3 regions of the Lysinibacillus sp. DFXJR4 genome follow, and region 1 is predicted to be linked to each of the others. Evidence: riboswitches for the same ligand, from Rfam matches in the RefSeq annotation. Region 1 holds a riboswitch; each other region holds the start of a gene.

Region 1 (2,271 bases):
TTAAATTTATTTATATAAACAAATTCAATAAAAACTGTTCTACAGCAATGCCATAGAACAGTTTTTTCATTTCTCAATCTTTCTTGGACTCTGTAAGTCTTTTTCTAAGGGATAAAATTGAATATGTCCTGTTTCATCATCAAATTTGCGTATATGCTGAACGTCCTGTACCTCTGCCAAAACGATATCGGCCGTAATCACAATATTTCCGCCCTTTATCAAATGTCCTCCTGATACTTGACCCCATTGATCACTCATTGATCCATGAAGATGCGTCTCATATTCTCCATCACGTTTACACACAACACCAGCACCTTGAATAAATTCAAGTGGTCCCTCTTTTTTTATCACTTCACTGAAACGGACATTGATTTTAGAGATCTCATCTGGTACTAAATAAACAAAACTACTATTTTGCAAACTACCAATACAACTAACAATGGTAGCTGACTCAATATCGTTCTCTTGACAGATAGCCTCTATTCCCTCGATCATATCAGTCCCCATTAAAATACGAGCACTAATGACTTTTCCAAATGCTCCAACTCCATAATTTACTCTTATAGACATCTCTACACCTCTTTTTGCTACTTTATTTTCTGTGGCTTTATCTTGATTTAGTGGACAATAAATACCCACTAAATACAATAAAAAATCAAAATATTTATTGACTAATAATAACCTATAATTTATATTAGTTCTATCGGATTTATAAAAATACTATATATCTCTTATCAAGAGTAGCTGAGGGACTGGCCCTATGAAGCTCGGCAACCTCCTTTTTAAAGGAAGGTGCTAAATCCTGCAAACGATCATCGTTTGATAGATAAGAGAGGACGTTTTTTCATGAGCCTCTCTTAGTTTATAAGAGAGTTTTTTTATTTTTAAAAATCGATAAAACAAACTTTGGAGGTCATTTTCATGAAGAAACGAAACAAATTTTTATTAGGCTTAGCAGGTCTTACATTAGCAGCAGCGTTAGTAGGTTGCGGTACAAAAGAAGATAGTAAAGAAGACCAAGGTAAGGCTATTGATGAAAATAAGATCGTAGTAGGTGTTACTTCTGGTCCACATGAACAAATTGCAGAGGTTGCGGCAAAAGTGGCAAAGGAAAAAGGCCTGGAAGTAGAGCTTAAATCCTTCTCTGATTATGTTTTACCTAATACCTCGTTAGCTGAAGGTGATCTTGATGCAAATAGCTATCAGCACGAGCCTTTCTTAGATACTTTTAATAAAGATCACGATACAGACTTAGTACCAGTTGGAAAAACTATTCTGAATCCAATGGGTGTTTACTCTGAAAAATATAAATCTTTTGATGAAATACCAGACGGAGCAACATTTGGTTTACCAAACGATCCGACAAACGGTGCCCGTGCATTATTTGTTCTGCAAGAGGCTGGCTATATTAAATTAAAAGAAGGTGCTGGGCTAACAGCGTCTATCCGAGATGTTGAAGAAAACAAGAAAAATTTAAAATTCATAGAGTTAGAGGCTGCCCAAATTCCAAAACAACTTAGTGAGGTTGATGTAGCAGCTATTAATACAAACTTTGCGCTGGAGGCTGGCATTAATCCTAAAAAAGATTCTATCCTTTTAGAATCTACTGACTCTCCTTATGTAAACTATATTGTAGTACGTGCTGAAAATGAGAATGATCCAACGATTAAAAAATTTGTTGAAGCTTATCAATCTGATGAAGTACGCAAATTTATTGAAGATGAATTTAAGGGTTCTGTAATTGCAAGCTGGTAAGTAGCCAAAAAATAAAACAGGGTTTTCCCCATCTTCCACTGATTAAATCAGGCTTATACCGCTGTTAGATTCCTTATCAGCATTATTTGTTCTTGAAGAGGGAATTTTCCAGCCCATTAAGCAGGATAAAATAAGAATCTGCGAGACTCCTTTGGGAAAGCGAGCAGATTCTTGCTTTTTAGAAAGGAGACATCCAGATGATTCGATTAGAAAATATATCTAAAGAATTTAAAACAAAGAAAGGTATTGTCAGAGCAGTTGATGGGATTAACCTTCATGTTAAAAAAGGTGAAATTCATGGGGTTATTGGCTATAGTGGTGCAGGTAAAAGCACACTTATTCGCTGTGTTAACCTATTGGAACGTCCAACTACAGGAAAAGTCTGGATCAACAATGTGGATATTACTTCCCTTTCCCTTAATGATCTTCGTAAAACCCGTCAAAAAATCGGGATGATTTTCCAGCATTTTAATCTCTTAAAAACTGCGACCGTTTATAACAATATTGCTATCCCAT
Region 2 (2,271 bases), on a different contig from region 1:
GCTAAAAGGCAGGCAGACCATTATTAATTATTGTCAGTCCTTATTAAAAAAAGCTGAGAAAAAAGTACTTCTTTCTATGTGGGAAGAGATGTATGAAGCCTTACGAGAGGATATTTATGAGGTGGCTGAACAGGTCGCTGTACATGGTATTACGCTATACGTGGATGAGCCTGTGTCATCCATTGATAGGCATCGAATGACCTATTATACAAAAAAATCTTCCACTCCCCATTGGTTTATCTTGTCTATCGATGGGCAAGAGATGATTTATGGACATTCTCCTTCAAATCTTGAAACCGCTTTTATTACAAATGATCCGGTTCACATCTATTTATTAGAAGATTATATTTGGCATGACGTCCTTATTAATCGTCTACTAAGACGAGATGATCATGAGCTTGAGGAATGGATTACGAAAGAACGAAAGGCATTTTTTGTAGAGTAAAAAATAAAGAATCTGCTTGCCTAATACTTAAGAGGCAAGCAGATTCTTTTTTAATAAAATACTTTATCAACATTATATTTAGAACGGAAAACATTAATGGCATATGTTTCGTAAATTTCACGTTCCATCGGATCTTCGATTTCATATACCTCAATTTTGAAAATTTCTTGACGATGATTTTTCATAGGGGATACATTGTCTTCAAAATGCTTTTTTATACGTTGACGAATTTTACGTGCTTTACCGACAAATAAAAGCTCATTTTTCTCATTGTAAAATAAGAAAATACCACCTTTGTCTCGTGTGATTTTATGGAAGTCAATAAATCCGTGGTATGGTGTAATGGGTACATCACCAGGCTTTACATCCTGCTCACGCTGGCGAATGACTGTATCTGGTTTCGGAAATTCAATTTTAATCAAGCTAGTTCACGTTCCTCTCTGTTACTAAAGGTATATGTTAACATAATTACAGCATGTTTACCATAAAATTTCATATGTTGCTATGATAATTAGTGTTCATCAAACTTGAGCTGAACATGCATTGTAATGACGAAATATTCTATGTTTTATTGATATTCTTAATTGTTCATGTTACAATTCATTTTAATTAAATAATCTTATCAAGAGAAGCTGAGGGATTTGGCCCGATGACGCTTCAGCAACCTCTAACAAATGTTAGAAAGGTGCTAATTCCAGCAAAGGGTTTTTCCTTTGAGAGATAAGAGTGAACGTGGTAAAGTCCTTCTCATTCTATCTCGCATGGAATGAGGGGGATTTTTTAATTTCATAAAAGTGTCATTGTAATCATTACGATTAACACTTTTATAAATAAAAGAGAGGGGAATGCAAGATGCCAATTAATATTCCAAAGAACTTACCAGCTGGAGAACATTTACGAGAGGAAAAAATCTTCGTGATGGAAGAGGATCGTGCGAAAACACAACAAATTCGTCCATTAAATATATTAATTTTAAACTTAATGCCTGAGAAAGAGAAGACAGAGCTGCAGTTACTGCGCTTACTCGGGAATACGCCACTGCAGGTCAATATTACATTTTTAAATACAGCAACACATGAATCAAAAAATGTTAGTAAATCACATTTACAGCTTTTTTACACAACTTTCCAACAAATTCGTCATCGCCGCTTTGATGGCATGATTATTACGGGAGCGCCTGTAGAGAAAATGGCTTTTGAAGAGGTGAATTACTGGCAGGAAATCTCACAAATTATGGATTGGTCTAAGAAAAACGTTACATCGATTCTACATATATGTTGGGGGGCACAGGCTGCTTTATATCATCATTATGGGATCGGGAAGGTTGAACTTCCAGCAAAATGCTCAGGGGTTTACTCGCATGTCATTACAGATTTAACAGTGGACTTAGTGCGTGGCTTTAGTGATTTATTTACAGCACCACATTCTCGTTATACATCTGTTTCAATCGATGAAGTACGCAATCACCCTGATTTACGTTTACTGTCCTATTCAGAGGAAGCTGGTGTATTTATTGTGCAGTCCAAGGATAATAAAAACATTATGATTACAGGTCATCTTGAATATGACGCGACAACCTTAGCAGATGAATACGGACGAGATGTTGCGAAAGGGTTAGACATTGCTGTCCCGGTGAACTATTTCCCGAATGACGACCCAACAAATGAGCCCATTAATACATGGCGTGCCCACACCCATTTGTTATTCTCAAACTGGTTGAATTATTATGTTTATCAGGAAACACCATATGAATGGGATTTCGTTGATGAAATTGAATATCATATTTAATTTTGAAGCGAAATAAATGATCAAATGATGACCTGTTA
Region 3 (2,271 bases), on a different contig from region 1:
GCATAACAAACGCAATCAATACTTCTTGCCACAGAATAAAGCTATTTTCTTGATGAATATCCTCAACTTCGTTAATCGTTTTCATTTTAGACCTCCATTTTTCCACAATATATAATTAGGTGCCTAACTATATATCAAAAAGGAAAGCTAGCCTACCAGCTAACCTTTTTGTTTCTTTTAATCATATGAGCTATCATCACTCGCTGCAATTCCTTGCATTATTCTATCTAATAACTCAAGAAAAACCCCTCGCTCTTCGACACTTAGAAAGTTAACAATTGACTCTAACCAAGCAAAATGTTCTGGAGCCATATCTGATAGTTGTTTTTTTCCTTTCTCAGTTAATGTCACTAATTTTAGACGACCATCCTCTGGACTCAAACGCCGTGAAACTAGTCCATCTCTTTTCAAAATATCAATTAAACCTGTCACAGTAGCTCTTGTTATCCCAAGATGCTCTGCTAATTGAGATGGCAATTCTTCACCATCATTGTCTTCAAGATCAGCTAATAATCGATAACGCCCTGTAGATAAACCAAATTTGGAAAAATGGTTTTCCGCAGCACTTCCTAGCATCGCACCTGCAGCTATTAATCTCGATGCAACAAGTATAGCCTGTGCATCAACTTCTAATTGATAACGTTCAATTTGACTTTTCGATTGAGCAAACGAAGGAGCGGCATTCATATCATACATTTTATTTTTATCTTTAACCATACATGTAGTATGGCACCTAACTATTTAAATGTCAAATATTTCTTTTATACCAAATCCACATAATAAATTATGTTCTATCAATGAATTTAAATTCCTATTGACTAACGAAGCCCTGTCTCCATGATGAAAATTGTAAATGAATTCCGCACTTTTTGGCTTAAGATTATCTTCCCTAGATTGCGCGTTGGGGTTACCGTACTTCCTAGTCTAATTTCTAAACATTTCCTAGCTTTAAAAGGAATGGTTGATTATGATACTAGCCTTATAACACAAGGAGCATTGGAGCTTTATTTAAAAAATGGAATGTTTCATTCACATGGTACAATGCTTTCGAATTAAAGCCATTGGCGAAAATTACTTTTTACAAAAATCAATACATAAAAACAAATCAATCTCTAATTACACAAGGTCTTCAAAAAAATTCATGGCTGTAACAGAGAGAATAAAAAGTTACACGTTTTCCTTGTATCCCTATTGAACTTGTAAACTATAAATAAATATGCTATTGTATTTGTAATCGTTATTTCTGAAAATTCTTATATTGCATTTCTTATCAAGAGAGACGGAGGGATTGGCCCTATGAAGTCTCAGCAACCAGCCTATAGGTATGGTGCTAACTCCAATTGGCAAAATGTTTGCCTTGAAGATGAGAAGACTAACATTTGTTGCTTTACACAAGAGTCCTCTTCTCCAAGGAGGACTCTTTTTTGTGCTTATGATTGGACAAGTAAGACAAACAGGGAATAACTCATACTAATAGAAAGCAGGTAAATACGATGTCGAATGAACTTTTACAAGCAGTGCAGCTATTGAAATCAAGAAAATGGGTGGATTTAACACATACATTTGGACCAAATTCACCTCACTTCTTTATGTTTGAGGATGCAAAGTTTGAAACCTTATTTTCACATGATGATGGTTTCTTTGCGCAGCAATTCACTTTCCCTGGACAATATGGAACACATATCGATCCACCTATCCACTTTGTTAGGGACACACGCTTTTTAGAAGATTTGGATTTAAAAGAATTAGTACTACCCTTAATCGTGATTGATAAATCGAAGGAAGCCGAGCAAAATAATGATTTTACCTTAAGTGTTCAGGATATTCTTGACTTTGAGGCTGAGCATGGAGAAATTGAAGCAGGTACGTTTATTGCCCTACGTACCGATTGGAGTAAGCGTTGGCCTAATAAGGATGCCTTTAATAATAAGGATGCTGAGGGTCATAATCATATACCAGGTTGGGGATTAGAGGCATTACAGTTTTTGTTTAAAGAACGAAAAATTAACGCTATTGGTCACGAGACTTTCGACACTGATTCAGCAGCGGATTTTCGCAAAAATGGTAAGTTAGATGGTGAATATTTTGTACTTGAGCAAGACACTTATCAAATTGAGCTTTTAACAAATTTGGATCAGCTACCGCCAAAAGGGGCTGTCATATTCAATATTGTACCGAAACCTGAAAGAGCGTCTGGATTCCCTGTTCGTTCATTTGCCATCTTACCTTAAAAATAAATAAGGGTCTTATTCGCTTAGAAGAATCAGACCC

Evidence for each region. Region 1 has a riboswitch for S-adenosylmethionine ahead of AC2CGN_RS11965 (MetQ/NlpA family ABC transporter substrate-binding protein). Riboswitches for the same ligand answer to the same signal wherever they lie in the genome.
Region 2: it holds a riboswitch for S-adenosylmethionine, as region 1 does, so the genes downstream of both, metA (homoserine O-acetyltransferase MetA) here and AC2CGN_RS11965 (MetQ/NlpA family ABC transporter substrate-binding protein) in region 1, are expected to answer to the same signal.
Region 3: it holds a riboswitch for S-adenosylmethionine, as region 1 does, so the genes downstream of both, AC2CGN_RS14465 (cyclase family protein) here and AC2CGN_RS11965 (MetQ/NlpA family ABC transporter substrate-binding protein) in region 1, are expected to answer to the same signal.

The regions. Positions count from the first base shown of each region.
Region 1 covers NZ_JBXUNW010000004.1:111,719-113,989, forward strand. Annotated here, with positions in the region: gene AC2CGN_RS11955 (aminotransferase class I/II-fold pyridoxal phosphate-dependent enzyme) at 1-18, shown strand, start outside; gene AC2CGN_RS11960 (PPC domain-containing DNA-binding protein) at 67-570, opposite strand; SAM riboswitch class I at 729-833, shown strand; gene AC2CGN_RS11965 (MetQ/NlpA family ABC transporter substrate-binding protein) at 922-1,755, shown strand; gene AC2CGN_RS11970 (methionine ABC transporter ATP-binding protein) at 1,953-2,271, shown strand, end outside.
Region 2 covers NZ_JBXUNW010000012.1:44,130-46,400, reverse strand. Annotated here, with positions in the region: gene AC2CGN_RS18965 (TrmB family transcriptional regulator) at 1-445, shown strand, start outside; gene AC2CGN_RS18960 (nucleotide excision repair endonuclease) at 496-867, opposite strand; SAM riboswitch class I at 1,062-1,172, shown strand; gene metA (homoserine O-acetyltransferase MetA) at 1,298-2,233, shown strand.
Region 3 covers NZ_JBXUNW010000006.1:100,620-102,890, forward strand. Annotated here, with positions in the region: gene AC2CGN_RS14455 (hypothetical protein) at 1-85, opposite strand, end outside; gene AC2CGN_RS14460 (MarR family winged helix-turn-helix transcriptional regulator) at 178-717, opposite strand; SAM riboswitch class I at 1,265-1,370, shown strand; gene AC2CGN_RS14465 (cyclase family protein) at 1,494-2,231, shown strand.